Regions from separate parts of the Streptomyces sp. NA02950 genome, predicted to be linked through region 1. Evidence: riboswitches for the same ligand, from Rfam matches in the RefSeq annotation. Region 1 holds a riboswitch; each other region holds the start of a gene.
What was found. A riboswitch is a leader RNA that binds a small molecule or an ion and turns the genes downstream of it on or off. The one in region 1 is predicted to bind cobalamin.

Region 1 (2,192 bases):
CGCCCAGGGACGGCTCGACGGGCTCACCCTCGCCTCGACCCGAGCCGACGCGGTCCGCGCGGTCTGCGAGTCGATCGCCTACGCCGCCCGCCACTGCCTGGAGGCGGCCGGGCTCTCCGCGAGCCTGGCGCTGTGCGGCGGCGGCACCCGGTCCCGGGCCTGGACCCAGTTGTTCGCGGATGTCCTCGGCCGCGAGGTGCGCATCCCGGACGAGCCCGAGGTGGGGGCTCGCGGCGCGGTCGCCGTCGCCTGGGAGTGCCTCGGCGAGCCGGTCGACGCGGAGCGCTGGCAGGCCGACGCGCGGACCGTGGCACCGGATCCGGACCGCCGCGACATCTTCGAACGCGGCTACGCCGACTACCGTTCCCGGCTGGCCCGGGCCCTTGCCGTATGGCGGGAGAACGCCTCGGAACAGCGGGCCGAGGCCGCCCCGCAATAGCACATACGTGGGAAACTCCCCCGTGGGCGACACAAGATGTGGGGGTGCGTGCGTCGGCCGACACAAGATGTATGCTCGTGCTCGCTGTCGACGCAGGGGAATCCGGTGGGAATCCGGAACTGTCCCGCAACGGTGTACGTGTACGCATATGTGTACCCGTGAGTCCGATGACCCGTCGACGGCCGTCTGAACACGTCCGGGCCTCGCGGGTTGGGCCGTTGGACGCTGCGCGGTGTGCGTTCGTACGGTAGTGCGGATTCGTCATGCCCGTACGCGGCCATCGCACCCTCCCTCCTGGCCCCCAGCCGAGCGAGGGAGAACACTTCAGTGACCATCGCGCCCGCCGACCCGGTTTCAGAGGCAGCGGCTTCCCAGGCAGAGGCCGACGCTCCCGGGACCGCACTGCTGCGGACCCTCACCGGGCTCACCGCCGATCTGCCCGCCACCGACCCCGGCAAGGTCGCGGCCGCCGCCCTGCGCGGCCGTCACCCCGGCTCGGACGAGGCGGAGTTGCGCACCCTCGCGACCGAAGCGGCGGCCGGGCTGATCGCCGAGGAGCCGGAGTACTCCCGGCTGGCCGCGCGGCTGCTGGCCCTGGCGATCACCGAGGAGGCGGCCGGGCAGGGCGCGGTCTCCTTCTCGGCCTCGGTCGCGGTGGGCCACCGCGAGGGCCTGATCGCCGACTCCACCGCCGAGTTCGTCACCGCCCACGCCGCCCGGCTGGACGCGCTGGTGGACCGGGCGCTGGCCGACGGCGCCGACAACCGGTTCGGCTACTTCGGACTGCGCACCCTGCACAGCCGCTACCTGCTGCGCCACCCGACCTCCCGTCAGGTGATCGAGACCCCGCAGCACTTCCTGCTCCGGGTCGCCTGCGGTCTGGCCGAGGACCTCAGCGAGCGAGCCGTGGACGAGGTCGCCGAGCTGTACCGGCTCACCAGCACCCTGTCGTACCTGCCCAGCTCCCCCACGCTGTTCAACTCCGGCACCCGCCATCCGCAGATGTCCTCGTGCTACCTGCTGGACTCGCCGCTGGACGAGCTGGACTCGATCTACCACCGCTACCACCAGGTCGCGCGGCTGTCGAAGCACGCGGGCGGCATCGGGCTCTCCTACTCCCGTATCCGCGCCCGCGGTTCGCTGATCCGGGGCACCAACGGGCACTCCAACGGCATCGTGCCGTTCCTGCGCACCCTGGACGCCTCGGTGGCCGCGGTCAACCAGGGCGGCCGGCGCAAGGGCGCGGCCTGTGTCTACCTGGAGACCTGGCACGCGGACATCGAGGAGTTCCTGGAGCTGCGGGACAACACCGGCGAGGAAGCCCGCCGCACCCACAACCTCAACATCGCCCACTGGATCCCGGACGAGTTCATGCGCCGGGTCGAGGCGGATGCCTCCTGGTCGCTGTTCTCCCCCGCCGACGCGCCGCAGCTGGTGGACCTGTGGGGCGAGGAGTTCGACACCGCGTACCGCAAGGCCGAGGCCGAGGGCCGCGCGGTCAAGCAGGTCCTGGCCCGCCAGCTCTACGCCCGCATGATGCGCACCCTGGCGCAGACCGGCAACGGCTGGATGACGTTCAAGGACGCCGCCAACCGCACCGCCAACCAGACCGCCGAGCCCGGCAAGGTCGTCCACTCCTCCAACCTCTGCACCGAGATCCTGGAGGTCACCGACGACGGCGAGACCGCCGTGTGCAACCTGGGGTCGATCAACCTCGCCGTCCACCTGGGCAAGGGCGTCGACGGGGAACAGG
Region 2 (2,192 bases), 5.5 Mb from region 1:
GCCGCCCCCTGGACCGATCCGCTCGACACGGACTGCGAGACCATCAGACCGCCGGCCACCAATGCCCCGACGGCCGCGAACCGTACGCCACGGCGCACGCGTCGCCGCGTGTGCTTCACCACCCTGCCTCCTTCACGTCGATCCGGCCCCGGGCCCCGGACGGCGAGGACCCTCCCCCTATACGGGCCGGACCGGCGTGGCGCTCACCGCGAGCGCGGGATGCTCACTTCGTGAGCGTGATCGGCCGGCGGAAGCAGACCCGGTGCTGCCCCGGACCGTCGTAGTCGCCCTGCACGGGCAGGCCGTCGACCTCGCGGTCGCCCGGCTCCAGGGCGAAGCCCATGGCGCGGTGGAAGGCGATGGAGCCGGTGTTCCGCGGGGAGGTGATGGCACGGACCTCGCCGCGGCCCGCCGCGGCGGCGCGCCGGAAGAACTCGGTGTACAGACCGCGGGCCACGCCCCGGCCGCGCAACGCCGGGTCCACGCCCACGAAGTGGATGTACGCCTCGTCCTCATTGTCGGCGGAGTAGAAGCCGACCAGGAAGGCGGCGACGGTACCGTCCGCGTTCTCCCGGACCAGGCTGGTGCCGGAGAAGAACTGAAGGAACAGCTTGGGCAGCAACAGGGACAGTTCACGGGCCTGTTCGGGGCTGCGCGAGTCGCCCCACCACGTCTGGATGCGCTCCACGATGGCGCGGTGGTCGGAGACATGGGCCCGGCGTACCTGGGACATGCGGTTCAGCTCCCTCTACTGACATCCGTCTTCTGACATCGCTCTTCCGACATCGCTTTTCCGACATCGGTGGCGACGGCTTGCCGGGAACATTGTGCTGGAGCGAACTCCTTCGCCGGCGGCCCCGTTTCCCCCGGCCGCGCCGAGCGCCTAGGCTGGGTGGTGCAGCTGGTTCGCCCTGTCCGCCAGGCAGGCGCGTCGTAAGAGGGAACCCGGTGGGAATCCGGGACTGCCCCGCAGCGGTGAGCGGGAACGACCGCCGTCATACGCACTGGGCCCGGCCGGGTCTGGGAAGCGACGGCCAGTAGGTGGCTCGGAATCGGCCGAGGCGCGCCCGTGAGTCCGAAGACCTGCCACTGCCCGTGCGCGGACGGCCGCGCGCGGATGTCTCGGTGACCTCGAGGGCGGGTCGGCGGCGCGTGCGGGCACCTTCGGTGTCACGCCGTCCTCGCCTTCCCCTCGCACCCTCGGCCCGGTCCCGGGACCCATGACGAGTGCTCGCGAAGGAGAGTTCCGTGACAACCGAGTCCGCGGCCACGGCCGCCACGGCGACCGTGTACGGCTATCCCCGCCAGGGGGCGAACCGGGAACTGAAGAAGGCGGTCGAGGGGTACTGGAAGGGGCGGGTCACCGCCGGGGAGCTCCGCCGGACCGCCGCCGAGCTGCGCCGCGCCAACTGGCGGCAGCTCGCCGACGACGGGGTGCACGAGGTGCCCACCGGTGACTTCTCGCTGTACGACCATGTGCTGGACACCAGCGTGATGGTGGGCGCCGTGCCGGACCGGCACCGCGCCGCCGTCGATGCCGACCCGCTGGACGGCTACTTCGCCATGGCACGCGGCACCAGTGAGGTGGCGCCCCTGGAGATGACCAAGTGGTTCGACACCAACTACCACTATCTGGTGCCGGAGCTGGGGCCGGACACCGTCTTCCGCGCCGACTCCGCCCGGCAGGCGGCCGAGTTGCGGGAGGCCCTCGCGCTCGGCCACACCGCGCGCCCGGTGCTGGTCGGCCCGGTCAGCTATCTGCTGCTGGCCAAGCCCGCGCCAGGGGTAGACCCCTCGTTCGCACCGCTCACCCTGCTGGACCGGCTGATCCCGGTGTACGCGGAGGTGCTGGCCGACCTGCGGGCGGCCGGTGCCACCTGGGTCCAGCTGGACGAACCCGCGCTGGTCCAGGACCGCACCCCGGCCGAGCTCAATGCCGCCGCCCGCGCCTACCGTGAGCTGGGCGCCCTGACCGACCGGCCCCGGCTGCTGGTCGCCTCGTACTTCGGCCGGCTCGGCGAGGCCCTGCCGGTGCTCGCCAAGGCACCGGTCGAGGGGTTGGCGCTGGACTTCACCGGACCGGCCGCCGCCCAGGTCGACGATCTCGCCGCGGTGGGCGGGCTGCCCGGCAAGCGGCTGGTCGCCGGGGTGGTGGACGGCCGCAATGTGTGGATCAACGATCTGGCCGCCTC
Region 3 (2,192 bases), 2.2 Mb from region 1:
CCGCCCCGGGAGGCGAGCGCGGCGAGCAGCCGCCACTGCGCGGCGCTCATCCGGCCGAGCGGTACGGCCACGGACACCGCGTGGCGTCCGTCCGGCCCGGCCACCGGCCCCGGTGCGGGGGGCCCGACCGGGCCCGGCGCGGGTGGGCCGTGTCCCGTGTCCGGTCCGACGCCGGTTACCGTGTCCGGTCCGGCGACGACGCCCGTGGCCGGTCCGAGTGCGATGCCCGTGGCCGGTCCGAGTGCGATGCCCGCGTCGGCGAGTCGCGCCGCCAATCCCTCGGCCGTCACGGCGTGTTGCCGTGGGAGCTCCGGCACCCGCCAGGCCCGGATGCCGCTTTCCTCCGCTCGCGTCAGGAATTCCAGGGCCGCCAGCGCGGCGGCGCGCGGCGCGTCCCCGGCCACCGCGACCCGCACCACGGGGCCGGTCCCACCCGCGGGGCCTGCGGGTCCCATCCGCAGCACGGCCCCGCCGTCCGGTGTTGCGATCAATGTCACATCCGCGCCCAGTGCGGCCACATCGCCCCGGCCGTCGTCCAGCGCGAACAGAAACCGCCCCGACAATCCCGACAATCCCGTCGGTTCCGTCGACTCGCCGGGCCCTGCCGCACACAGCAGCGCGTCCAACTCCCGTGCCCACCCGGGCACATCGGCGTACCCGGTGCCGTCCAGGCCGCTCAGCGGTGACGCCACGATGTTGCGCACCCGGTCATGTGCGTCCGACGGCAGCAGTCCGGCCGTCCGCAGCCGCTCCGCCAGCGGCGCGCCGCACTCCGCGGCCAGGCCCCGCAGCTGGAGATTCCCCCGTGAGGTGAGGTCCATCCGGCCGTCGCCCAGCTCCTCCGCCACCCCCGCCAGCACGTCGGCCTGACGTCCCGTCAACAGGCCGCCGGGCAGCCGGACACGGGCCAGTGCGCCATCGTGCGCCGGGTGAAGCCGCAGTGCGCCGGGGCATGCGTCATCGCGCCCACCGCGGTCCGCGGAGACCGCGCGGTCCCCGGCGGAGCGGGCCCGGACACCGGCGGCGGGCGTTTGATCCCCAGGTGGGACGGTTGTCGGGGGGAGGGGCATGGCCGCGAGCATACCGACGATTCCCCGGCCCTCTCCGTCCCGTGGCAGGTCAGCAACGCTTACTATGCTCTGCGGCGGGTCGTCCCGGCCCGCCGGACGCAACTGACGGCGTCAGGGGAGGAAGCCGGTGCGATTCCGGCGCGGTCCCGCCACTGTGAGCACGGCAGCAGCCGCGCGAGCCAGGAACTCCCGCCGTCTTCAACCCGCCCGGGGCGCGGACCCCGAGGAAGGCGCTGAGCCATGATTCTGCTGCTGTCGACGTCCGACACCGACCTGCTCAGTGCCCGTGCCGCCACGGGCCCGGTGCCGTACCGCCTGGCCAACCCGGCCCGGCTCGCCCTCGACGACCTTCCCGGCCTTCTCGAGGGCGTCGAGCTCGTCGTCGTACGGCTGCTCGGCGGCGTCCGCGCCTGGCAGGAGGGGCTCGACACCCTGCTCGCGGGCGACCGCCCCGTCGTTGTCCTCACCGGTGAACAGGCCCCCGACGCCCAGCTCATGGAGGCGTCCACGGTCCCGGTCGGCATCGCCGCCGAGGCCCACGCCTACCTCGCCCACGGCGGCCCCGGCAACCTGGCCCAGCTGGCCCGATTCCTCTCCGACACCGTGCTGCTCACCGGCCATGGCTTCGAACCGCCCGCACCCGCGCCCACCTGGGGCCCGCTGGAGCGCACCGCGCGCACGGCCACCGGCCCCACCATCGCGGTGCTCTACTACCGCGCGCACCACATGAGCGGCAACACGGCCTTCGTCGAAGCCCTGTGCCAGGCCGTGGAGGATGCCGGGGGCCGCCCGCTCCCGCTGTTCGTCGCCTCGCTGCGCGCCCCCGAGACCGAGCTGATCGAGGCCCTCGGCGCGGCCGACGCGGTCGTCACCACCGTGCTCGCGGCCGGCGGCACCCGGCCCGCCGACGCCTCCGCCGGCGGCGACGACGAGGCGTGGGACGCGGGCGCGCTCGCCGGGCTCGACGTCCCCGTGCTCCAGGCGCTGTGCCTGACCGGTTCGCGCACCGCCTGGGAGGAGAACGACGAGGGGCTCTCACCGCTGGACGCCGCGACCCAGGTCGCCGTCCCCGAGTTCGACGGCCGCCTGATCACCGTCCCGTTCTCCTTCAAGGAGGTCGAC
Region 4 (2,192 bases), 3.9 Mb from region 1:
ACCGGCCGTCCGCCGCCGCCCAGCACCGGCCGGTGCTCGACCCGGCCGGAGTACGTGAGGGTGCCGCCCAGCCGCACCCCGAGCGCGCCCGCGAACGACGCCTCCACCGGGCCCGCGTTGGGGCTGGGATGGCGCTGTCCGTCCCGCCGCCAGGCCCGCAGGGCACCGCGCGGGTCGGGGCCCGCGACGGTCGCCAGGGCGGCCGTCAGCCGCGCCCCGGGCCAGCCCGCGACGTCGTCCAGCCGGGCCGCGGCCCAGCCGAACCGCCGGTAGCGCGGCGACTTGTGGCCCACCATGGCGTCCAGGGTGTTGACGGCCCGGAAGGCGACGAGCCCCGGCACCCCGCCCACGGCCCCCCACACCAGGGCGCCCACGACGGCGTCGGAGGTGTTCTCCGCGACCGACTCCACCACCGCGCGGGCGATCGCTTGGGCGTCCAGCGCCTGCGGGTCGCGTCCGCACAGATGCGGCAGCCGCTCCCGGGCGGTTTCGACGTCCCCGGCGGCCAGGGCGCCGCCGATGGCCCGGGCCTCGCGCCCCAGCGTCGTGCCGCCCAGTACGGCCCAGGTGGCGGCGGCGGTCAGGGCGATGTCGGCGCGGCGGCGCCCGACCACGGCGCGTACGGCACGCGTCAGGAGCGCGGCACCGGCGGCCGCGCCGCCCGCGCACAGTGCGGTGTGCAGGGCCCCGTAGCCGCGGTGGTCGCGCCACAGCCCGCGCTCGGCGGCCAGGGCGGCCCGCCCGAACGCGGCCACCGGATGGCCGCGCCGGGGGTCGCCCGTGGCGAGGTCACCGAGGAAGCCGAGAGCGGCGCCGCACGCGAACGAGGCGTGATCGGCACGCATCCCTCAGCCCGCCGTCGTGCCTCGGCCGAGGGGCCCCCGCGTGACACCTCCGCCGAGGGGGCCGCGGAGCGGTGGGACGGGTGGCGTGGCGGTGCCGGGCATGGCGGTATGTCCTCACTCAGGGTCCGCGCCCTGGCTCGACGTGACCGGCGGTGAGAGTCTCCTGGCTCCCGGATCCGCGGTTCTCCCGGTCTTCCAGCTCCGTGTACGGACCAGCCGTACGGACGAGCCGTGACCCCGTGCAGGCGATGGGAGAGCGCTCCCCGGTGACAGTGGCGGGACCGCGCCGGATTCGCACCGGCTTCCTCTGCTGCCGCCGTTTGGCTCCGGAAGTCCACCATGCCCCGCGAAGGGCCGTCAACTCGCCCATGACCTGCGACGCACGAGTGTGCCGAGGCCCACATGAGCCCGCGCGGCGCGCACGGCGGACGGCCGCCGGGCGGGACACGCTGGTCAGCGTCTCCCGCCCGGCGGCCGTTGTGTTCAGGGGTGCCGAGAGGCGCCGAGGAGCCCTCAGGCGACGATCAGATAGATGCCGTACGCCACCACCGCGGCGCACAGCGTGAAACAGGCGTACGCGCCGGAGCGGGCGAGTGCGGACGAGCCGCCCTGTGCCGTGACCGTGCCGGTGGCGGCGGTGGTGCCGGTGGCTGCGGCCACTCCCTCGGGCTGGAGCCCCTTGCGGGACGTGCCGACGATGCCCATGGTGAAGACGCCCACCACTCCGACCGTCACCGCGAGGCTGACGCCGAAGACCTGGCCGAGTGCCGCCCAGTCGATGCTCATTGCGTTGCTCCCTTTAGCTGCTGGTGCCGCTCGACGCCGCGGAGGCGGCAGAGCCGGCCGTGGCGACGGCCTTCGGCTGTTCGGTCGTGGTGTCGGTGGTGTCCGTGGTGTCCGTGGCGTCTGTGGTGCTCTCGGCCGTGGTGTCGGGGCCGGTGACGATGCCCGTGTCCGATCCGGCGGCGGAACCCACCGGGGGCGGGGCGACCGACCGGAGGGCGGCGGTGATCACACCCACCGGCTCGGTGGTGCCGACCTCGTTGACGTTGGCGGCGTCCACCGGCTTGCGGCGGGACAGCGCCCAGATGACCGCGCAGCCCGCGACGGCGAGCACGGCCACCGCCGTGACACCCCAGTTGCCCTGGTCGGCCAGGAGCGCGGACCCGGCCGCGATCAGACCCGCGGCGGGAAGGGTCAGCGCCCAGGCGATGACCATGCGGCCCGCGGTCGACCAGCGCACCACACCGCCCTTGCGGCCCACGCCCGCGCCCATGACGGCACCGGAGCAGACCTGGGTGGTGGAGAGCGCGAAGCCGATGTGCGAGGAGGCGAGGATGACGGTCG

Region 2: another riboswitch for cobalamin. It lies ahead of metE (5-methyltetrahydropteroyltriglutamate--homocysteine S-methyltransferase); the one in region 1 lies ahead of HUT19_RS13550 (ribonucleoside-diphosphate reductase subunit alpha).
Region 3: another riboswitch for cobalamin. It lies ahead of cobN (cobaltochelatase subunit CobN); the one in region 1 lies ahead of HUT19_RS13550 (ribonucleoside-diphosphate reductase subunit alpha).
Region 4: another riboswitch for cobalamin. It lies ahead of HUT19_RS31155 (cobalamin biosynthesis protein); the one in region 1 lies ahead of HUT19_RS13550 (ribonucleoside-diphosphate reductase subunit alpha).

The regions. Positions count from the first base shown of each region.
Region 1 covers NZ_CP054916.1:3,214,800-3,216,991, forward strand. Annotated here, with positions in the region: gene HUT19_RS13545 (FGGY-family carbohydrate kinase) at 1-439, shown strand, start outside; cobalamin riboswitch at 511-634, shown strand; gene HUT19_RS13550 (ribonucleoside-diphosphate reductase subunit alpha) at 767-2,192, shown strand, end outside.
Region 2 covers NZ_CP054916.1:8,674,796-8,676,987, reverse strand. Annotated here, with positions in the region: gene HUT19_RS37235 (S1 family peptidase) at 1-119, opposite strand, end outside; gene HUT19_RS37230 (GNAT family N-acetyltransferase) at 224-733, opposite strand; cobalamin riboswitch at 903-1,089, shown strand; gene metE (5-methyltetrahydropteroyltriglutamate--homocysteine S-methyltransferase) at 1,249-2,192, shown strand, end outside.
Region 3 covers NZ_CP054916.1:1,054,957-1,057,148, reverse strand. Annotated here, with positions in the region: gene cobG (precorrin-3B synthase) at 1-1,070, opposite strand, end outside; cobalamin riboswitch at 1,129-1,279, shown strand; gene cobN (cobaltochelatase subunit CobN) at 1,311-2,192, shown strand, end outside.
Region 4 covers NZ_CP054916.1:7,085,925-7,088,116, forward strand. Annotated here, with positions in the region: gene HUT19_RS31155 (cobalamin biosynthesis protein) at 1-845, opposite strand, end outside; cobalamin riboswitch at 1,002-1,154, opposite strand; gene HUT19_RS31160 (hypothetical protein) at 1,359-1,631, opposite strand; gene HUT19_RS31165 (inorganic phosphate transporter) at 1,645-2,192, opposite strand, start outside.